3 regions of the Pseudovibrio sp. Ad5 genome follow, and region 3 is predicted to be linked to each of the others. Evidence: riboswitches for the same ligand, from Rfam matches in the RefSeq annotation. Region 3 holds a riboswitch; each other region holds the start of a gene.
What was found. Region 3 has a riboswitch for thiamine pyrophosphate ahead of thiC (phosphomethylpyrimidine synthase ThiC). Riboswitches for the same ligand answer to the same signal wherever they lie in the genome.
Positions count from the first base shown of each region.

Region 1: linked by a shared signal. The riboswitch ahead of thiB (thiamine ABC transporter substrate binding subunit) and the one ahead of thiC (phosphomethylpyrimidine synthase ThiC) in region 3 are both predicted to bind thiamine pyrophosphate.
Region 2: linked by a shared signal. The riboswitch ahead of PsAD5_RS16155 (hydroxyethylthiazole kinase) and the one ahead of thiC (phosphomethylpyrimidine synthase ThiC) in region 3 are both predicted to bind thiamine pyrophosphate.

Region 1 is NZ_LMCH01000020.1:18,451-26,057, forward strand. Features, by position in the region: gene PsAD5_RS11585 (thiamine ABC transporter ATP-binding protein) at 1-691, opposite strand, end outside; gene PsAD5_RS11590 (thiamine/thiamine pyrophosphate ABC transporter permease ThiP) at 678-2,225, opposite strand; gene thiB (thiamine ABC transporter substrate binding subunit) at 2,201-3,193, opposite strand; TPP riboswitch at 3,215-3,321, opposite strand; gene katG (catalase/peroxidase HPI) at 3,438-5,615, opposite strand; gene PsAD5_RS11605 (L-serine ammonia-lyase, iron-sulfur-dependent, subunit alpha) at 5,942-7,501, shown strand.
Region 2 is NZ_LMCH01000057.1:302,159-309,765, forward strand. Features, by position in the region: gene PsAD5_RS16145 (TRAP transporter substrate-binding protein) at 248-1,351, opposite strand; gene thiD (bifunctional hydroxymethylpyrimidine kinase/phosphomethylpyrimidine kinase) at 1,364-2,167, opposite strand; gene PsAD5_RS16155 (hydroxyethylthiazole kinase) at 2,167-2,922, opposite strand; TPP riboswitch at 2,964-3,072, opposite strand; gene PsAD5_RS16160 (Lrp/AsnC ligand binding domain-containing protein) at 3,283-3,519, shown strand; gene PsAD5_RS16165 (xanthine dehydrogenase family protein molybdopterin-binding subunit) at 3,590-5,893, opposite strand; gene PsAD5_RS16170 (DMT family transporter) at 6,296-7,270, shown strand; gene PsAD5_RS16175 (long-chain-fatty-acid--CoA ligase) at 7,340-7,607, opposite strand, start outside.
Region 3 is NZ_LMCH01000004.1:27,417-35,023, reverse strand. Features, by position in the region: gene PsAD5_RS02250 (hypothetical protein) at 1-1,274, opposite strand, end outside; TPP riboswitch at 1,458-1,578, shown strand; gene thiC (phosphomethylpyrimidine synthase ThiC) at 1,694-3,493, shown strand; gene PsAD5_RS02240 (FAD-dependent oxidoreductase) at 3,490-4,431, shown strand; gene thiS (sulfur carrier protein ThiS) at 4,428-4,625, shown strand; gene PsAD5_RS02230 (thiazole synthase) at 4,627-5,394, shown strand; gene PsAD5_RS02225 (thiamine phosphate synthase) at 5,394-5,987, shown strand; gene PsAD5_RS02220 (HesA/MoeB/ThiF family protein) at 5,984-6,949, shown strand; gene PsAD5_RS02215 (LacI family transcriptional regulator) at 6,957-7,607, opposite strand, start outside.

The DNA of each region.
Region 1 (7,607 bases), on a different contig from region 3:
ACCCCAAATACTCTCGCAATGCTTGCGGTGGGTTGTTGAGCAGTTGTTGGGTTTCAACAGGTGGGTGCGCTGATCCGTCCGCGACGAGGATTGCTTTGTTCGTGATGCGGCGGGCATCTTGTGGGTCATGACTGACCATGAGAAGCGTCGTGCCAGTTTCTGCAACAAGGTCTGCGACCAGGTCCAGCATCTCGGCTTTAAGCGCTGGACCAAGGGCCGCGAAGGGTTCATCGAGTAACAGCAGATCACGGTGCTGAACCAATACACGGGCAAGCGCGACACGGCTTTGTTGGCCACCAGATAGTTCAGCTGGTTTGCGTGCTCCCATCCCCGCCAGACCGACCCGCGCAAGGGCTGCTTCTACTTGTTCTTGCTCAGGTTTTGAGAGCTTTCCGTTAGGCCGCAAACCGAGGGCTGCGTTTTGAGTCGCGGTTAAGTGCGGAAACAGATTGCCATCCTGAAACAGCATGGCGATTGGGCGTTTTCCCGGAGCCTGCTTGGTAAGCTCTTGTTCCTTCCAGAAAATGCGTCCTTGCGATAATTCACGGAACCCGGCAATAGCCTCAAGCAGGGTTGATTTTCCTGCGCCAGATGGGCCAATGACGGCAACGCTGCTGCCAGCTTCAACATGCAAGTTGGCCTGCAATTGGAAACGGCCATTTGCAATGAGACAAGAGCTAAGCTTCAGCATGCCAGCGACCTCCCCGGTCTAAAATCCAGAACAGTGCCATTGAAAGCACAAGCAGTAAAAGAGCTCCGCCGGCTGCTGCCTGCATTTTGTATGCCCCCATCAAGCGGTAAATCTGTAAAGGCAGCGTTGCAATTTCCGGATCTGCAAACAGGGCAATCACGCCAAGGTCTCCCATGGAAAGTGCTGCTGCAAGCCCCGCAGCAAATCCGATCTGTGGCCGCATGCGTGGAATGAGGACACGTGAGAAGAACACCCAACCTTCCATATTCAGAGACAAGGCCAACCGTCCATGTCGCGAAACCGTATCTCGTGCAGCAGGGACAAGAATGCGAAGTGCAAACGGCAATGCCATCGCCGCGTTGACCAGTGCCGTCACAGGAAGAGCAAGGTCAGACGGGTTTGCCCACGGGCGTATGATGATAAACAAGCCCGTTCCGATCACCAGTGGAGACGCTGCCAACCCCAAAATTCCGACAAGCTCAACCACGCTATGTCGGCGAACGGCAACGGCTGCTGCCATAGGCAATGCGAACAGCAACAAGATCACCGTGCTGGCCGCAGCGACAGCAACGGAAACAAGCGCCGCCTTCAACACAATAAAGGGCACCAGAAACAGACCGCTAAGGCCTGAAAGAACAACGGCACTGAGCGGCAAAAGCAAAAAGAATGTTGCAAGCAAAATCCAGAAGGCGTCTGCAACAGGTGCACCACCATCCCAGCGCCGGATCGCTCGGTCCAGTCCTGCACCAAACCCTTCACCGCGTGAGAGCTTCAGCGCCGCAAAGGCAGCAGCAGCGGTAAGCGTGAGTTGCAATGCAGAAAGCAGCGCGGCACGGCCAAGATCAAAATCGTATGTAAAAGCCTGGTAGATCGCCAGCTCAATAGTTGTCGCCCGTGGCCCACCACCAAGCGTCAGAGCAACAGCAAAGCTTGTCAGGCAGATCGCAAAGATCACAGCCAGTGCTCCGGGTAAAATGCGCGCGAGCATGGGGAGTTCAATCAGCCGAAACAGGGCTTTTCCATCACACCCAAGTTGCGCTGCAAGGCGAAAGCGCTCTGAGGGAACCTCTTGCCACCCCTGCAAAATCAATCGGGTTGCCAGCGGAAGGTTGAAGAAAACATGAGCCAGCACAACACCGTGGAGGCCATAAATGCGAATGGGTGAAGCACCAAAATAAACAAGCATATCAGATATCCAGCCCGCACGGCCAAACACCTGTAGCAACCCAAGAATGGCAACGATAACTGGTAGAATGAAGGGGGCACCAAGCAGTGCAATGAGCAAACTGCGGCCCGGAAACCGCCGTCGCGCCAGCGCGCGCGCAACCGGCACAGCCAGCGCAACACTGATCACAGCAGAAAGCACGGCCTGCGTGAGCGTAAACTTGAGAGCGGCCCAATCGGAAGAGGAGAAGCCGTGACCCGCTTCAGCTCGCAGTGCAACCGCGGCCAACGTGCCAAGTATGAGTGCCGCGACAAGAAATGCCGCGGCAACACCGGGAAGCGAACTTACTGGCTGAGCGCTTCTAGCCATTCCGGCAGAGCCTCACGTCTTGCAGCAGCAGCTTCTTCAGGCTTAAAGAACAAAGCTTTTTCCGGCACCTGCAGTGTGTCAAAGCCAGCAGGTAAACCACCTTTAGGTGTCACAGCAGGATACATCCAGTTGGTTGTTGGAATGATTGTCTGGAAAGCATCTGAAACCATGAAGCTTAGGAACTTGTCTGCCAACTCTGGCTGATCAGTCCCGGCAAGCTTTGCCGCTACTTCAACCTGCATGTAATGGCCTTCTTCAAACGCGGCAGTGGTCTTGCTGTTATCTTCCTCGGCAATCAGGTGGTAAGCCGGAGACGTGGTGTAGCTGAGCACCATCTCCGCTTCCCCATCAAGGAAAAGACCGTAGGCTTCAGACCAACCTTTTGTAACCGTCACGATGTTATCGGAAAGATCCGCCCACACATCAGCAGCTTCGTCTCCGTAAGCCGCTTTCACCCAAAGCAGCAGCCCGAGGCCGGGTGTAGAGGAGCGTGGATCTTGAATAAGGATCTTGGCATCGCTCTTCGCAAGCTCGCGGAAGTTGGTTGGTACGGTTTCGCCAGCCTTGTGTACGAAGGCAAAGTAGCCCCAGTCGTACGGCACAAAGGTTTCGTCAGCCCACTCCACTGGCAGAGTGTATTGGGCTTCAACAGTGTGTGGTGCAAACAGGCCAGTTTTCTTGGCAGTCTCTACCAGATTGGTGTCCAGACCCAGCACCACATCGGCATCCGAGTTTTTACCTTCAAGACGAATGCGGGAAAGCAGTGCTGCGCCATCTTCGACGCCAACAAGTTTCAGGTCACACTCGCATACAGCCTCAAACGCTTCTTCCACTTTTGGGCCTGGGCCCCAGTCAGAAACGAAGCTGTCGTATGTGTAAACTGTCAGTTGAGGCTTCTCAACAGCCATCGCTGATGTTGCAGTGAGTAATCCCGCAGCAATTAACAGATGTTTCAAGTCATCCTCCATTGCGGCGAGAGGGCAAGGATGGATGAAACCGGTACCCTTCCCTCCGCCGGTTCTAGCCGGTTCAGGTTCAACGGGTTCGCCACTAAAGCATCTCAGCACGACAAATACGCGCACCCCGAGGTCAAGCGGTTCTTAACCGGAAAAACACAGAAGCGCAACTGGATATAGCCAGCGTCTGGAGAGCACCTGTAGGGAGTTGCAATAAAAAGCCCGGGCAGTTTCCTGCCCGGACTGGTCGCATTTATTAGGCTGTCAGGTCGAAGCGGTCGGCGTTCATGACCTTGGTCCATGTTGCCACGAAGTCGCGGACGAACTTTTCGTGGTTGTCATCCTGAGCATACACTTCAGCATAAGCGCGCAGGATTGAGTTGGAGCCAAACACAAGATCTGCACTGGTTGCAGTCCACTTAGGCTTGCCAGATTTGCGGTCGCGGATCTCATAGGTGCCATCTTTGAGTGGATGCCAGCTGTTGTCCATATCGGTCAGGTTGACGAAGAAGTCCGTTGTCAGCTGACCTTCGCGGTCCGTGAAGACACCGTGCTTTGATCCGCCATAATTGGCACCAAGAACGCGCAGACCACCAACGAGTGCAGTCATTTCCCAGCCAGTGAGGCGGAGGAGCTGAGCACGATCCAGCATCATTTCTTCCGGGCTAACAGCGTACTCTTGCTTCTGCCAGTTACGGAAGCCATCAGAAATAGGCTCCAATACAGAGAAGGATGTCGCATCAGTCATCGCATCTGTTGCATCACCGCGACCAGAAGCAAATGGAACTTCCACGTTGAAACCAGCTGCTTTGATGGCATTTTCTACACCAACGTTGCCTGCCAGCACGATCACATCTGCGACTGAGGCTCCTGCCTGCGCTGCGATTGGTTCAAGCACAGCCAGAACTTTGGCAAGCCGGTCTGGCTCATTGCCAACCCAATCCTTTTGAGGAGCAAGGCGGATACGAGCACCGTTGGCACCACCGCGCATATCAGAGCCGCGATAGGTACGTGCGCTGTCCCAAGCGGTTTTGATCAGATCTTCATTGCTCAAACCACTTGCCGCAATTTTTGCTTTCACTGCAACAACATCATAGTTGGTGTTGCCCGCCGGAACCGGATCCTGCCAGATAAGGTCTTCTTTCGGCACATCCGGGCCAAGATAATTGGCTCTCGGTCCCATATCGCGGTGGGTCAGCTTGAACCATGCACGCGCAAACGTATCTCTGAAGTACTCAGGATCTGCTATGAATTTCTGACAGTACTCGTTGTAGATCGGGTCAACCTTCATCGCCATGTCCGCATCCGTCATGATTGGATTGTGACGAACAGACGGGTCTGTTGGATCAACAGGTTTGTCTTCTTCCTTGATGGACACAGGTTCCCATTGCCATGCGCCGGCAGGAGATTTTACCTGCTCCCATTCATGGCCGAACAGCATATCAAAGAAACCCATATCGAACGTGGTTGGGTGTGTGGTCCACGCACCCTCGATGCCAGAGGTAAAGGCATTTGTTGCCTTGCCATCCTGTCCGGGGTTAGACCAGCCAAAGCCCTGCTCTTCAAGACCAGCGGCTTCCGGTGCGACACCGATGTTATCGACGGCACCGCGTCCATGGGTTTTACCAACGGTGTGACCACCGCACGTCAGCGCAGCAGTTTCCTCGTCATTCATTGCCATACGAGCAAAGGTTTCGCGGATCTGATCAGCTGTTTTTTGCGGACCGGGAACGCCATTCACGCCTTCCGGGTTCACGTAGATCAAGCCCATATGGGTTGCTGCAAGCGGATTTTCGAGCGTTGAAGGATCATCCAGATCGTCATAGCGCTCTTCACTGCGCGCAAGCCATTCTTTCTCAGATCCCCAATAGGTGTCGATCTCCGGACCCCAGATATCCTCACGGCCAAACCCGAAACCAAAGGTTTTCAGACCCATGGAGTCATAGGCGATAGTGCCTGCGAGAATAATCAGATCAGCCCAGGAGAGAGCGTTGCCGTACTTTTTCTTGATAGGCCAAAGCAAACGGCGGGCTTTATCGAGGCTTGCGTTATCAGGCCAGGAGTTAAGCGGAGCAAAGCGAATGTTGCCGGAACCGCCGCCACCGCGACCATCTGCCAGACGATAAGAGCCAGCTGTGTGCCACGAAAGGCGGATCATCAGGCCACCATAATGACCCCAATCCGCTGGCCACCAGTCCTGACTGTCGGTCATGAGCGCATGAACGTCTGCCTTCACCGCTTCGAAGTCGAGTGATTTAACAGCATCATGATAGTTGAAGCCTGGGTCCATCGGGTTGGTACGCGCACCATGTTGATGGAGGATGTCGAGATTCAAAGCATCAGGCCACCATCGGGTAACCGGCTTATCCATCGATGTATTCGCGCCATGTACCACCGGACAAACACCGGCTGTCTTGACATCGTTACCGTGCATTGCTGTCTCCACTATCTAATTTGGCTCTTGCTGGTTTTGACGTAGCGTTTACCTTAAGCGGTGAGACGAAACGATGCATCCAGCAAATTCTAGACTGAATATAGGGCGCTAAACGCATTAAGTGAAATTGCATCTCCTACGCATATCAATAAGTTTTTCTTATCGTATAAATTTGAAGGTAAACGAAGGTGCTTAGATTGCTCCTCTGAGCTCTCCTCATCACACACGGAGATGCTTTTCGCGAGGTGAGGAAAGCATCAGTTCTGCCCTTCAATGCAGCAACAATCCGTGTAAAATATCACATTGATTTTCGCGGAGAAATTTGCATGAGCACTATTAGTCTTCTCAATTCCATAATTGGTCCGGTGATGAGAGGACCGTCGAGCTCTCACTCTGCAGCGCCATACTTCATAGGAAAGACTGTTCGCCAACTTTCCCTTTGTGATGGCGATAAAATTGTGAATGTTGAAATTGCGTTCGATCCAGAGGGCTCGTTTGCCCAAGTCTATACCAACCAAGGCAGTGACGAAGGCTTTGCTGCAGGCTTGATGGGAGAAGAGGTCACCTCACCTAAGTATCGACAAGCTCTATCTGATTTGATGAACGGCAAGCCATTTACGCTAGAGATCAACATTAGAAATTTAGACACCAAAGATCATCCAAACCGAGTGGAAATTGCAATCACGGTTGAAGACAGCGAAGGCGCACTTCGGGAAGATCACTTCAAAGGCCTTTCAATAGGCGGCGGGATGTTCAAGCTCGATAGCTTTAACTCTTTCGCAATTGATGTGACTGGGAGCGATTTTATACTTCTTCTGGAATGTGGAGACAATTCACCTCTTCAGCAGCTTCCCTCAAATGCAAAGGTACAAGCTCGTGTCTGTGCAGGTTCGAAGAATAGCCACCAACTTATTGAGATCAAATCCAGTTCGCCACTATCACCTCAACAACCAGAGTTGAAAGACATGATAGAACAGAGCTGGAAGGTCAGGTCCTGCATACCTGTCCAATTCTCTGTCCACGATGAGGCCCCTCTTTTTGCCAGCCCAAAGGCTTTGGTCCAACAAACCAGCAGAGGACACAGTCTTGCAGATCTTGCTTTGTCCCTGGAAGCCAAGCGGTTAGGCTTGACTGAGCCCCAAACGCGAAAAGCCTTTGCAGACCGGTATGATGTGATGATGGACGCAGTTCAGGCAGGCCTAGCGCTTACCAATCAATCATCCACTATGAAGTTCCTGAAACCGAGCGCAAAACAGGTTGGTGCAGCAAATCCCGTGGAGATTATCGGCTCACCATTCTTGCAGGATGCGCTTAGTGCTTCTCTTGCAGTTATGGATGCAAACGCAAATCGGGGAGTGGTTGTTGCTGCTCCAACAGCTGGAAGTTCTGGCATCGTACCGGGCACGCTATATTCCTTGAAACAACAAGGTGTTGATCGTGAAAGGATTATCGACGCCCTTCAAGTCACAGCACTTGTGGGAGCTGTTTTTGCTGAGCACGGAAGTTTTGCCGCTGAAACGGGAGGATGCTCAGTGGAGACTGGTGCTTCAGCCGCAATGATTTCAGCTGGATTGGTCCATCTGTTTGGAGGAACAGCACAACAAGCCTTTAATGCGGCATCACTTTGTCTGATGAATACGCTTGGTTTGGTTTGCGACCCAGTTGGTGGGGAAGTGGAAATTCCCTGTCATGCGCGCAATATCGCTGGGATCGCGCATGCGCAATCGTCTGCGGTTGCTAGCCTTTCTGGTTTTGACGCTGTGTTGCCATTTGATGAGATGGTCATTAGCACACAGAAAGTAGGTGAACAGATGCACTCTGACTTGCGCTGTACAGCTCGCGGTGGATGTGCGGCAACACCGACTGCTTGTGCAATGTGCGGATGAGGTCGACCCATAGTTCTCAATGCCTTAACCGCCCATATTCCCTACAATCGTCTCCTTACAGCTGTTCAGGAGCTTTATCATCTCGGAGGTGTCTGGGTTGCAATCT
Region 2 (7,607 bases), on a different contig from region 3:
TCAACCTACGAGTTACTTATTGATTCGGCTCTCTTCCTCATGATTGAAAATATTAAAGAGTAATTGCACTGGCATATTTAAAGGTATGAGGCGTCGACTTCATAAAACAACAATGCCCAACTCACTTACAATCACTTGGTTATTCGCATTTCAGGCAGGTACACTGAAACATTTTCTGTGACAAAACTTCCGCATAACAAAAGGCCCTCCAAATGGAGGGCCCTTCAAACGCGATTTGATCTGCCAGTTAACTTCTTGCAGAGATGTTTTTGCCCAGTGAAAGAGCGCTCCACCCCGCCAGAAGCTCCTGCGCTTCTATGTAACTCTCATAAATCTTACGAGCTGTTTTGTCTTTCTGGGTATAGATATCCAGCACCTCAACACTGGTTTCCTTCAATGCTGCAAGAACCTCTTCCGGGAATTCGCGAATCTCTACCCCATGCTCTTCCTGCAGCACCTTAAGGCTCGCTGCATTCTGCGCATTGGCCTCAGAAAGCGCCAAGTCAGCTTCCACACGGCAAGCCTCTTCAACCACCGCCTGAAGCTCAGCTGGCAAACCTTCCAAAGCAACCGCATTCACAATTGCCTCACCGGTGCCGTTTGGCTTATTAAAGCCTGGACCGTAGTAGTATTTGACCAGTTTATGGAAGCCCAGCGCACTGTCCGTCCATGGACCGAGAAACTCTACACCATCCACCACACGCGTTTGCAGACTGGTGAAAATCTCGGAGGCTGGAATGTTGACCGGAGTAACACCAAGCTTGCGCATGATTTCACCACCAAGACCTACCATGCGCAGTTTGCGCCCTTTCAGGTCATCCAGCGTCTCAACAGGCTCACGATACCAGCCCGCCATGGTTGGGCCAGCATTACCAGCCATAAACGGCTTCACACCAAATGGCGCATAAAGCTCATCCCAAAGTTCCTGTCCACCCATCTGGTCCACCCAGGCAGTGTGCTCCTGAGGCAGCAGACCGAAAGGAACAGTCGTAAAAAACACCGAACCCGGCATCTTGCCAGCCCAGTACAAAGCAACTGAATGACCCATCTGTGCAGTGCCGCTTGAAACAGCGTCAAACACCTCAAAAGCAGGAACCAGCTCACCTGCAGCAAACAGGCGCACACGCATCCGACCATTACTCATAATGTTGATGCGATCACAAATGCGTTGCGCAGACATGCCAGGGCCCGGCAGGTTCTTGGGCCAGCTGGTCACCATGCGCCATTCGATCACCGGATCAGCATCCTGAGCCAGTGCAGGTGCAGCAAGTGCAGCGCTACCGGCAACCGCCCCAGCAGTTAGCCCCAGCGCCTGACGGCGGGTCAGATTGTTTTCTTTGTTCTTGGTCATTATCTCCGCCTTTTATTCAGACCAGAATTCATGGAAATGGTGCACAGGCCCATGTCCCTCGCCTACGTCAAGCGTATCCGCAGCTTTAATCGCCTGACTAATATATTCTTTCGCTTCACCAATGGCATCTTGCAGCTCCAACCCCTTGGCCAGTTCCGCTGCAATCGCAGAGGACAAGGTACAGCCAGTCCCATGTGTATTCTGCGTTTTATGTCTTGGCGCCGTATACCACCTCTCCACATCACGGGAGAGGAAGAGATCATCACAGGTATCATCAGATCCGTGTCCGCCTTTCAGCAAAACCCCGTTAGCACCCATGTCCAGCAGCAGTAACGCTTGTCTGTGCATGTCTTCACGGGTTTCGGCTACCGGCTGGTCCAGCAAAAAGGCCGCTTCCTGCATATTCGGCGTAATCAACGCCGCCATGGGAAACAGCTTCTGCTTCAAGACCGAAACGGCGGAGTTTTGCAACAAAACATCACCAGAAGTTGCAACCATCACCGGATCAAGGATGACGCGCTTAACATTATATTCCGCCAGCTTTGTGGCAATAACAGCGATAATCTCTGGCTGTGAAAGCATGCCGATTTTCACGGCATCCACCTTCAGGTCAGAAAAAACAGCATCCATCTGCTCTGCCACAAATGCTGGCGGCACATCATGAATACCTGTCACACCTTTGGTATTTTGGGCCGTCAGTGCAGTGATGACACTGGCCCCATAGACCCCACGAGCCGAAAAGGCCTTCAGGTCTGCTTGAATTCCGGCACCACCACCGGAATCCGACCCTGCAATTGTGACTGCAATCGCACTCATTAGGCCAATACCCCACCTTTATTATTCATTGTTTCGAGCTTGAGATGCTCGTTGAACTGGTCAGCCTTCAAGCCGTAAAGGGTATCGATGAAAGCTGGAGTGAAGCTTCCCGGTCCGTTCGCCTGCTCTGCGGCAATCTCGCCGCATACACCATAGACAGCAAGCGCAGCAAGCACGGCAAGTTCCTTATCTGGCTCGGTAGCGGCGAAACCAGCCAGCACACCGCCCAGCGCACAGCCAATGCCAGTCACCTTGTCCATATAAGCATGCCCATTGCCCACGGTGTAGGTTGTCTCCCGGCCAAACACAGCGTCTTCAATACCGGTGCGCACAATCAGTGTGTTCTCGGTAACAGCTCCACTCAGCCCAGCGCTCTCAGTCATGTTTGCTTTGAGGATCGAAACATTCTCTTTCAGAATATCTTTCGCAAACTCCATGCGAATGTCTGAGCGATCTACTTTAACCGGGTCCAGCACCACGGGCATAGATTTTTTGGCAGCCCCTTCAAGCCCAAGCCGAATACCATGCCGCCGCTTTCCATCCAGCGTACCAAGATTGAGGAGCAACCCGTCAACACTTTCGATGAATGCAGGAATTTCATCATGGGCCGCTGTCATGGAAGGCACAATGTTACAAGCCAACATGATGTTCGCGGTAAGGCTCTGCGCAACAGAATTCGTCAGGCAATGAACCCGAACCCCACGCTCACGCACGCTCTCAAAGACTTCCCAGAGATTTTCATTTGTGTAGGACATTTGTTTTCGCTCCCCTATAGATTACGGCGGGAACGATTACCTTGGTACTCATCCCAATTCCCTCCGCCGGCACAATCCGGATCAGGTTCTAGGAGTTGGCTTTGCGCCTCTCAGCCCGTCAGTCACTTCCGAGCACCCCCATTGGTTAGAATTTTTTGCTAGCAAACAAGAGAGCGAACTGCAAGCGGAAACGAGAGGCAGCGACAAAAGGCAACTGGGGGTAGATTTCGCATAAAAAACGCAAAAGCTTGCAAAAAAACGCAGCTTCAACGCAAAATGCTCACAAAACAACGCAAACTCAAATTTGAGCGCATCCCTGAAAGACAAATCAGCCTTTCGGGACAGAAGGATAGCAGATTTATGATTCCGTTCTTTGTACAGATCAAATGCCAGCTCGGAAAAACCTATCAGGTTGCCAACGCCATCGCAGACGCGGAAGTCGCCTCCGAGATTTACTCCACCTCCGGGGATTTCGACCTGCTGGCCAAATTCTACATCGATGATAACGAAGACATCGGACACTTCGTTGCAAACAAGGTTCAGGTCTTCGAAGGCATCCAGGACACCAGAACCATCATCACCTTCAAAGCGTTCTGATACCTACGAAAACAGGCGGGACACCAGCCCGCCTGCACAATCTCTTTTCAAGCTTTACTATCTTGATGGCTTAACTCTGAGCGTCCTGAATAGCACTCCAGACAGCAACCGGCGTCGCGGGCATATCTATATGCTCAACACCTGCATTCTTGCGCAACGCATACTGCACAGCATTCATCACCGCCGGCGCCGCTCCAATAGAACCAGCCTCACCAGCACCTTTGATGCCCATCGCATTTGTCGTGGAAGGAACGTTGCTCGTCGAGAAGTCGAAATTCGGCAAATCATCAGCACGTGCAACATGATAGTCCATGAAGGACGCTGACAGCAGCTGCCCGGTTTCATCATAAACCGTGTTCTCGCAAAGCGCCTGCGAGATCGCCTGCCCCGCACCACCATGCACCTGACCCGCCAGCAGCATCGGATTCACCGTCACGCCAAAATCATCCACGATCACATAACTGACCACGTCCGTCTTGCCCGTTTCCGGATCAATCTCCACCTCACACACATGCGTGCCATTGGGATAAGTACATTCATCCTGCATGACTTTTTCCGCTGCACTCAAGGTCTCCGGTTGCGAACCAGCCACATCAACAAGGCTGACTTGTTGGTCGGTACCAACCACGCGCACCTGCCCGTCTTCCAACGTCAGATCCCCAACACCAACCTCAAGCTTCTCACTGGCGATCTCTTTGATCTTCTTAACCAGCGTTTCAGAAGCCGCTTTCACAGATGGCATTCCAATCGGAATGGACCGCGATCCACCGGTACCACCACCAGTCGCAACACGGTCCGTATCTCCCTGCACCATCTCAACCTGATCAAGCTGCAAACCAAGATGTTCTGCAATGACTTGGCCATATGCAGTGGCGTGACCCTGACCGTTGCTCTGCGTTCCAATCAGCAAAGTAACGCTGCCGTTCGTGTTAAGCTCAAGCTTAGCTTCCTCCCCGCCGGCAAAGGCACACGCCTCCACATAGGTCGATAGCCCAACACCGCGATACAAACCTTTTGCCTTGCTCTCCGCTTCACGCTCCGCAAACGTCGAATAATGAATCTCGTCCAGCGCCTTGGTCAGGTGAGTTCCAAAGGAACCCGTATCATACATGCGGCCAAGCGCTGTCGTATAAGGCAGAGCTGCATCGGGGATAAAACTTTGACGACGAAACTTCGCCGGATCCATACCCATCTCATGCGCAGCTTTGTCTGCCAGTCGTTCCATCAGATAAAGCGCTTCCGGACGCCCTGCCCCTCGGAACGCATCCACCGGCACTGTATTGGTATAAACGCCTGTCGCTTCCACCCACGTTGCGGGGATATCGTAAAGACCGGGAGTCATGGTGATGCCAATCTGCGGAATACCTGGGCCAAATTCATGCAGATAAGCGCCCATGTTTGCAAGCACATGCACCTTGAGGCCGATCATCTTACCGGTCTCATCAAGCGCAAGCTCAGCCGTGGATACATTATCCCGGCCATGCGCATCAGACATGAAGTGCTCGGTACGCTCCTGAAGCCATTTCACGGGATGACCAAGACGTTTCGCGGCAATCAGGCAAAGCGGATATTCAAGATAGGTGAACATCTTGGTTCCAAAACCACCACCCACATCAGGTGTCACAACGCGGATATCTTTAGGGTCGACGTTGAGTATGTTCTTGGCAATCAGATCACGCATCCCATGACCGCCCTGCGTTCCAGTGGTCAGCGTATACCTGCCGCTCTCACCATCAAACTCGCCAATACAGGCCCGCGGCTCAATCGCATTGGACACCAGACGGTTGTTGATCACTTTGATCTTGGTAACATGATGCGCATTCTGGAAGGCCTCTTCCATCGCCTCCTTGTTACCCATGCCAATGTGAAAGGCCTCATTAGACCCATGCTCAGGCCACACAAGCGGAGCGCCGTCTTCTAAGGCAGCTTCAGTTCCGATTGCCGGATCAACATCCTCGTAGTCAACCTCAATCGCCTCCATCGCAGCCCGCGCTTGCTCCACCGTATCGGCAACAACAAACGCAAGAGCATCACCAACAAACCGGGCTGTATCAGAGCAAAGAACTTCACGATGAGGCACCCAGTGCTTCGTCCCATCCAGCTGCCGAAGCACTGCTTTACATGGGATAGAGTTCGTTCCTTCAAGATCCGCAGCAGTCAGAATAAGCTGCACACCATCCATAGCCCGTGCTTCATCCACTCCCTCTAAGGTGAACTTGGCAAACGCGAGAGGAGACCGCAAAACAACGGCATGTGCTGCACCAGCCACCTTCAGGTCATCCGTGTAATGGCCCTTGCCAGAAATAAAGGCAGCATCTTCTTTTCGGCGAACGGGAGCACCAATTCCAAACTTCGGTGTAGCAACCTGATTCATGAAAACCTCAAAAATCTGGAGAGCGACCCAACACCGCACCTCCCAATACAGCTTTTTACGTATCAGCAGAGAACGTACAGTGCTTTTCTCAGGCTGCAAGTGTTTTCTGGTTCACCACAGAGGTGTATTTTCCAGAGTGACTTAAGGTCATTACCGCATTATTTAGAGCAAATTACGGAAGGGTACTTAGAGCTCTAAGTTGTCGGCAGCTTCGTGCTTACTGTCGAAACTCTCAAGCTAAAATTTGTTTTAGAATTTGACCAAACCGCAAACATTAGGTTATTTAAGCCATACACCCATCTGATCTTTGTTACGTTGTCCGCCCCCTGGCGCACACCATTTTGCACCAGACATCGGGTCTGGTCGTTTTGATCGTATCAAGGCAGCTTCGAAAGCAGTTACATGCCTGTTCCTTCAGCAGAGCCTGAAGGCAGCTCATCATCTGCTGCGTTAAAAACAAGGTTTTCCGCAAAATGGCAAAGCCTGTCCAATAACACACGCGGCATCTGCTGGGCCCTTCTGGCAACATTCCTTATGGCCGTCATGAGCACCATCATCAAGCTGCTCGGCGACCGCTTACACGTTACTCAAATCCTTATGCTGCGCCAGTTTTTCATGCTGGTGATCTCAGCACCGATCATTATCAAAGGATTTCCGGGTTCGCTCAAAACACAGGCTCCACTGCTTCACCTGGGCCGCATCCTGCTTGCGTCCTCTGCAATGTATTTCGGCTTCACCGCAGTCATTCACCTACCTCTTGCTGAAAGCACAGTAATTGGTTTTGCACGCACGTTTTTCATCACGATCTTTGCAGTTTTCTTCCTGAAAGAAGTTATCGGCATTCACCGAATTTCGGCGACTATCCTTGGCTTCATCGGGGTGATGGTCATCGTCCAGCCCGGCACCGGCGCGGAAATGAGCATCTACAGCTTCATGGCGATCCTGGCCTCAGCCTGTGCCGCACTCGTAGGCATCATCCTGCGCAAGGTCACTCAGGTTGATCAGCCCATCACGATTCTGACCTTTCAAGCAACTTTTGTGGGTCTGATCATGGCCCCCTTCGGCATCTATTATTGGGTATCAATCAACCTAAATGATGCGATCCTACTGCTCTTGCTGGCAGGTGTTAGCTGGAGCGCTCAGATGAGCAACATTCAGGCCCTCAAGTTTGGTGAGGCCTCTGTGATTGCACCGTTTGATTATATCCGCCTTGTCTACGCGGCAATCATTTCTGTCGTAATCTTCGGCATCTGGCCGCTCTGGACCACATACCTTGGTGGCGCAATTATCGTCGCAGCTTCCCTTTACACCCTGCACCGCGAGACTGTGCTGGGCAAGAAAGTGGCAACTGGAACAGCGCCCACGAAAACGCACTAGAGCAAACGCTAAGCTCAAGCAAAAAGCCCTCGCAAATGCGAGGGCTTTTCTTTTTTCACGAAGTAGCTATCAACTGGCGTTTTCAGTGCTGCGAGTCTTGGCAGCCTCTTCCTCAACCAGCTCTTTCTTGGAGAGTTTACCAACCATGGTCTTTGGCAGCTCCTCACGGAATTCAATCGCCTTCGGCATCTCAATCTTGGAGATGTGCCCCTTCAGGAAGTCTTTCAACTCTTCTGCAGTCGCGCTCTGACCATCTTTCAGCTTCACAAAGGCCTTCGGTGCCTGACCGCGATACCCGTCTGGAATAGCAATCACGATAACCTCAGCAACGGACGGA
Region 3 (7,607 bases):
AGTTCCCAGTGATAGTCCCAGTTTTCAAAGGCGAAGAGATGCTCCAGAAACTCATCGTAGCTGTTTGTGCCGGGCACCGTGACAGCTCGCGTCATCGCTTCAAGTGTTCTACCTGAGAACGCTTCAGGTCGGTTGCCCCACCCCTGATTGAGCATATAGGCACACAAGGCATTGCCAATGATCCGTCGGGAGAACGGATGGCCGTAGGCGGTCTCTTCCCAGTCACGGTTGAGGTTCCAATCATCAGTGACATCATGGTCATCAAAGATCATCGCGACCGGAAGATGGGCAAACAGGCGGCGCACCTGACTGAGGCCAACAACAAACTCCTTCAGGATTTTCTGTTCGCTCTCATAGAGCTCTGCTTCTTCTGGTGTCAGTCCTTCGGGGGCATCTGTCTCAACCAGTCCCCATAGCGCCGGAGACCAGACGAGGAGGTACATTGCCAAGAATTCAGCAAGTGTGATCAGATGGTTATGGGCGTGATCAGCAGTGAAGATCGGTTTTTCTACGCCACCGAACAAGACAAGCCAGAGCTTTCGGTTTTTCTCCAGACTTGGGAGAAATTTTTCGCGGCGGTAGTAGGTGTCGCCGTGCTGGTAGAAATCTGATGCCTTATCAGGCACTTTGCTTTCCAAGCCCGCCAGCTGTTCCTCAGTGATACCGAGTTTTTCGATAAGCACATGGATAGCTCGCAGCATGGGGCCAGCAACATCATCTGAGTAAATCTGATCGCCACTCATCACGAGGGCAGCTGGCCATTTTTCCTTATCAACTTTGGTGCCCTTCTCAGCTCTGATGTGCTTTGCCAGAAACAGATCAGCTGCGACCAGACCATCGCCGGATTCGTGATGTGGTTTGCGGCAAGACCCGTGCAGGAGTGAGGAAACTTTTGAGCTTAGCAGAAAGCCTGGGAGTTCCTGATTTTCATAGCAGAGATCAGGAGCCCATACGGAATGATCCTGCCACCCAGCCTCCTCATCATCCTCCATACGCAGAGCAAGGCGGTAACTGATCCAAGTGTCATGCGGTAGAGGGCTTTGGAGAGGTAGATCGATCAGGAGGTAATGGAGATGTACCCCTGCTGAGATCAGGTTTACCTCAGTTTGCGCTTTCGTCAGCTCGTAGGTTTGCGGCTCACGGCCTTGTGGGAGCAAATCCAGTTTCACATCTGCCGGAGCGCGCACTGCGAGCCAGAATGTTAAACGTGAGGTTTCCAGTCGACGCAAGATCGGGCCAGCTAAAACGGATGGGAGAGAATAGTTTTCAAGCATTCGTTGATATTATTTTTCGCGATATCCAGATGTGAAATTCTTAGATGAGAGATAGGAACGCAAACCGCAAAATCCAATAAGTGTCAGCGACTCCCCTCTCATAAAATCCAACTTACAAAAGATTTCTGAACCTCGCCTGAACCGAACCTGCCTTGACACTAGTTCATAATCGTTCTAGCAAAATCATGTCTGCAGGGGAGTCTCACCAAGGAGACTGAGAGGCTGACAGAGCGCAAGCTCGGCGACGCGACCCTTAGAACCTGACCCAGTTGATACTGGCGTAGGAAGCACGGGTCGCGGGGCCTGTTTGAAGGGCCAGTGTAACAACCGCGATCTTAGCAGCAGAAGTTCTTTCTGCCGTTTCCCAGCCAAAACTCATCTGGTGTCTTTTTCGAGTTATGAACTTGAGGAGCACCATTATGACGACGCCGAACCCATCCATCACCACAGGCGCTTTGCCAGCAGCGCGCAAAATCTATGTTCGTGGCAGCTTGCACGAAGACGTGCTTGTGCCCATGCGCGAAATCAGCGTTCACCCGACAGCAGGTGAACCACCGCTGCCAGTCTATGATAGTTCCGGCCCATACACAGACCCAACGGCAACAACGAATATTTCTGAAGGTTTGCCTGCTCTACGGCGCAAGTGGATTGAGGTGCGCGGTGACACTGAGGAGTATGATGGCCGCGAGATTAAACCTGAAGACAATGGTTTTGTGAAAGGCGACCGGCTTGTTCCTGAGTTTCCGGTGAAGCCTCGCCCCTTGCGCGGAAAGGACGGTAAAGCCGTCACCCAGCTGGCTTATGCCCGCGCTGGCATTATCACACCGGAGATGGAGTTTATCGCCATCCGCGAAAACCAGTTGCGGGAAGCGGTTGCAGAAGAGCGGTGTGGCAATGACTGGGGTGCGAGCATTCCAGATTATGTAACACCAGAGTTTGTACGTGATGAAGTGGCAGCTGGCCGCGCGATCATTCCGTCGAACATCAACCACCCTGAGAGTGAGCCGATGATCATCGGGCGGAACTTTCTGGTCAAGATCAACGCCAATATGGGTACATCTGCTGTTACCTCCTCCATGGAAGAGGAAGTCGACAAGATGGTGTGGTCGATCCGCTGGGGTGCTGACACGGTGATGGATCTGTCTACCGGTCGTAACATTCACAACACCCGTGAATGGATCATCCGCAACAGTCCTGTACCGATTGGGACCGTCCCGCTTTATCAGGCACTTGAGAAGGTGAATGGAGTTGCGGAAGATCTGACTTGGGAAATCTTCCGCGACACGTTGATTGAGCAGGCAGAGCAAGGGGTTGATTACTTCACCATCCATGCTGGCGTGCGCCTTCACATGGTGCCGATGACCGTTAATCGCGTGACGGGGATTGTCTCCCGTGGCGGTTCCATCATGGCGAAGTGGTGTCTGCATCATCACAAAGACAGCTTCCTCTATGAGCACTTTGACGAGATCTGCGATATTTGCCGCCAGTACGATGTGGCGTTTTCTCTTGGTGATGGATTGCGTCCGGGTTCCATTGCAGATGCAAATGATGAAGCCCAGTTTGCCGAGTTGGAGACGCTTGGGGAGCTGACCAAGATTGCATGGGCCAAGGATTGTCAGGTGATGATTGAAGGCCCGGGTCATGTGGCCATGCACAAGATCAAAGAGAACATGGATAAGCAGCTGGAATGCTGCCATGAAGCACCGTTTTACACGCTTGGCCCTCTCACCACGGATATCGCGCCCGGATATGATCACATCACCTCCGGCATCGGTGCTGCGATGATCGGGTGGTTTGGCTGCGCCATGCTTTGCTATGTGACACCGAAAGAGCATTTAGGGTTGCCGGACCGGGATGATGTGAAAACCGGTGTGATTACCTATAAGATTGCAGCTCACGCCGCTGATCTTGCGAAAGGATTGCCGGGTGCCCAGCGGCGGGATGATGCCTTATCTCGTGCTCGCTTTGAATTCCGCTGGGAGGATCAATTCAACCTCTCTCTCGATCCCGATACTGCGCGAGAGTTCCACGATGAAACTCTGCCGAAAGACGCGCATAAAGTGGCTCATTTCTGCTCTATGTGCGGACCTAAGTTCTGTTCCATGCGGATCTCGCACGATATCCGCGCGGAGGCCCAGAAGGAAGGTATGGAGGCTATGGCAGCCAAGTTCCGCGAAGGCGGCAAGTTGTACCTGCCACTTGAAGGGACAGAGCAGTGATTACGATTGCAGGAGCCGGCCTTGCGGGGCTGGCTTCCGCCTATGAGCTAGCAAAGCGCGGTGCATCCGTCACTATCTTTGAAAAATCCGCTAAACCGGGCGAAAGCAGTGTCGCACGGTTTGCCGGCGGCATGCTTGCTCCGTTTTGCGAGCGTGAAAGCGCAGAAGAAGACGTTGTTACACTTGGGGTGCAAGCCGCTGATTGGTGGTCTCAGGTAACGCTTGTGACCCGGCACGGAACGCTGGTGGTTACTCCGCCGCGCGATCAGGCCGAGCTGACCCGTTTTGCACGGCGGACCTCACACTTTACCGAGGTGAACGGTCAAGCGATCTCAGAGCTGGAGCCAGCATTGGCTGGACGCTTTGAGCGTGGGCTGTTTTTCAAAGAGGAAGCTCATCTGGACCCACGGCAGGCACTGGCTGACCTGACAGGGGCTGTTCAGGAGCTTGGGGTAGAGATCCAATATGGAAGGACTGCACCTGAGCGGGTCAATCTCAATTGCACAGCAACCGCATCCAGCCTTCCTGACTTGCGGGCTGTGCGCGGTGAGATGGCGATTTTGCATTGTCCTGAGGTTCAGCTTTCCCGTGTCATCCGGCTCTTACACCCACGTATGCCGCTTTATCTGGTCCCGCGGGCTGATGGTTTATTCATGATTGGCGGGACCATGGTGGAGAGTAATTCTGAACGTCCTCCTACTCTTCGCTCCCTTACAGAAATGCTGAGCACAGCCTTTGCCATTCACCCTGCCTTTGCCGAGGCCAGTGTGGTTGAAATTGGAGCGGGATTGCGTCCAGCGTTTCCAGACAACTTGCCTCGACTGATCGAGCATGACGGGTCTCTTCACCTCAACGGGCTTTACCGCCACGGTTTTCTGCTTGCACCAGCACTGGCACAGCAAGCAGCACAACATCTTTTGAAGGAGGCTTGCGTATGAAGATCATCGTGAATGCGGAACCACGCGAGGTCACCAACGAAACGTTGGAGGATGCTCTTACGGAGCTGGAGTTCACCAGCCCCGCTGTTGCGACGGCTTTGAACGGCCGTTTTGTTCCTCGTGAGGACTACTCTGTGACATCCCTTTCAGAAGGCGATCGACTGGAAGTTCTTGCGCCTATGCAGGGAGGGTAACATGCAGCTTTATGGTACAGACATTAGTTCCCGGCTGTTGCTAGGAACAGCGCAATATCCCTCTCCTGCGGTACTGCAAAAAGCAATTGAGACCAGCAGAACAGAGATCATCACGGTCTCTTTGCGGCGCGAAACCGCTGACGGTTCTGGAGCTGGTTTCTGGGGGCTATTGAAAGATAGTGGCTGCAGAATTCTGCCCAACACCGCTGGGTGCCATAGCGTGCAAGAAGCCGTTGTTACTGCACAGATGGCTCGCGAGTTGTTTGGAACCGACTGGATCAAGCTAGAGGTTATCGGCAACTCAGACACCTTACAGCCCGATATCTTTGGGTTGGTCGAAGCTGCGAGGATTCTCTGTGCAGATGGTTTCAAGGTGTTTCCATACACAACTGATGATCTTGTGGTTGGCGAAAAGTTGTTGGAAGCCGGATGCAAACTGCTGATGCCGTGGGGGGCTCCCATCGGGTCTGGTCAGGGCCTGCGAAATCCTGAGGCCTTGCGGGCCATGCGGGCGCATTTTCCGGATGTACCCTTGATCGTGGATGCTGGTATTGGGCGTCCCTCTGACGCCATGCGTGCAATGGAGCTTGGCATGGATGCTGTTCTACTCAACACCGCAGTTGCCAAAGCGGGTGACCCGGTTTTGATGGCGCAGGCCATGGCACAGGCAATTGAAGCAGGGCGGAATGGAAACATCGCAGACCCTATGGACCCACGCGACATGGCGGTTCCCTCTACCCCAATCCTTGGCATGGCGGAGTTGCTCTGATGGAACGGTTTTATCTGATTGCCGGAGACGCGGACTGGATTGAACAGCTTGTCCCTCACGGCGTGAAGCTTGTTCAACTACGGATCAAAGACCAACCTGAACAGGTTGTTCGTCTGCAAATTGCACAGGCTCGTGACTATTGCCGTCAACATGGTGTTCAACTGATCATCAATGACTATTGGGAGCTGGCATTAGAACTTGGCTGTGATTTCGTTCATCTTGGGCAGGAAGACATGGACAGTGCTGACTTTGCTGCACTCCAGAAGGCTGGTGTTCGCTTTGGTCTTTCCACCCATGATGAGGCCGAGTTGGATCGCGCCCTCTCCTTCAAGCCCGAGTATGTCGCTCTGGGCCCGGTCTATCCAACCAAGCTGAAGAAAATGAAGTGGGCTCCACAAGGTTTGGAGCGTGTCAGCCGCTGGAAACAGATGGTTGGCAAGACACCTCTTGTTGCCATAGGTGGATTAACACCGGAGCGACTTGCCGGTGTGTTTGAAGCTGGTGCTGATAGCGCAGCGGTGGTGACTGACATTTTACAGGCACACGATCCAATTACCCGAACACAGGAATGGGTGGAGGCTTGCAAGCAATGACGCGTTATGACCGCCAGATGCTCTTGTCTGAAGTTGGGACAGCAGGACAACAGCGGTTGCGATCTGCTCATGTCCTCGTTGTTGGTGCTGGCGGTTTAGGCTGCCCTGTCCTGCAATATCTTACCGGTGCCGGTGTGGGCATTATCACGATTGTTGATCCCGATATGATTGAAGAGAGTAATCTGCATCGACAGCCTTTGTATTCACCGGCAAATGTGGGGGAGAGCAAGGCCTATGCCGCAGCAGCTCGGTTACATGGCTACAACCCAGAGGTGGAGCTACGCGCGCTCAACATTGCTCTGGATCCTGCAAATGCGGGCAGACTGATTGCCCAGGCAGATATCATCGTGGATGCTGCAGATACGTTTGCAGCCTCTTACACGCTCTCAGATGAGTGCTACCAACAAAGCAAACCGCTTATCTCAGCCTCTGCACTTGGAACCTCCGGTTATCTGGGAGGTTTTTGTGGTGGTGCGCCATCACTGCGAGCTGTCTTCCCCTCCCCACCAACCAACTCTGCCAATTGCGCCAGTGCGGGTGTCCTCGGCCCTTCGGTCGGGAGCATCGGAGCCATGCAGGCACAAATGACTTTAGCGGTACTGTTAGGCTTTTCGCCCAGCCCATTGGGTCGTCTCACTACATTGGATTTAATGAGATTTGAGTTCGGTGGCTTTTCGTTTCTCAACGCCAAAGAACCGGACTGGCATGCACCCTTTATCTCAGTTAGTGAACTGAGGCAGGACGACGTAGTGATTGAGCTTCGAGATGCATTGGAAGCCCCCCAGCCTGTCTGCAATACCGCACTGCGTCTTGCCCCCGATGAACTCGACCAGCACAACTTTAACCCTGCACACCGCATCACCCTTTGCTGCCGCACAGGCCTGCGCGCATGGCGCGGTGCAGAGGCGCTTGCAAAGCAAGGGTATAGGGATGTTGCTCTGATTGCAGATGGGAGCGGCTGAAAAGCCCTTACTGTCTCTCCAAGTTGCAGGTATCTGCGCCGCGTTCGATGAGGTCTGGTACGAACAATTTTTGGAGATTGATAGGATCCTCACCGCCAATTAAGTTCAGCATGAACTTGCCCAGCGTTTCGCTCGGCTTTGATATCGGGAGATAACATGTTGTAATTGGCGGTGAGAAATACTGCGACACGTTCAGGTCATCTGTCGCAATAACGACAGCATCCCGGCCATGCTCCATACCACGCACCTGAAAGCCTGACAGAACCCCCATTGCGGTTGCTTCATTGGCACAGATGTAGGCAGTCGGCGGCTCATCAAACATGGACATTTCAAAAAGCTGTTCTCGCCCGAAGGCCGGTGTCAGGCGCCCGTAAGCAAGCAGTGAAGGGTCGAATGTCTGGCCCGCCTTTGACAGTGCGGCTTTGTAAGCCTCAATACGGTTTTGAGTATAGTTCAACTCTTCTCTGGCATTGATCATCGCGATGCGGCGATGACCTTTGGAGAGCAAACGCTCAACACAGATCGTCACAATACGGCGGTTATCGGTATCAACAAACGCATGGGGTGCGCTGGCATCACTGGTTCCGTAGGTAACAAACGGAAAGTCCTGCTCCTGCATGAAGCTGATGCGCGGATCATTTGCTCTCGTTCCGGAGAT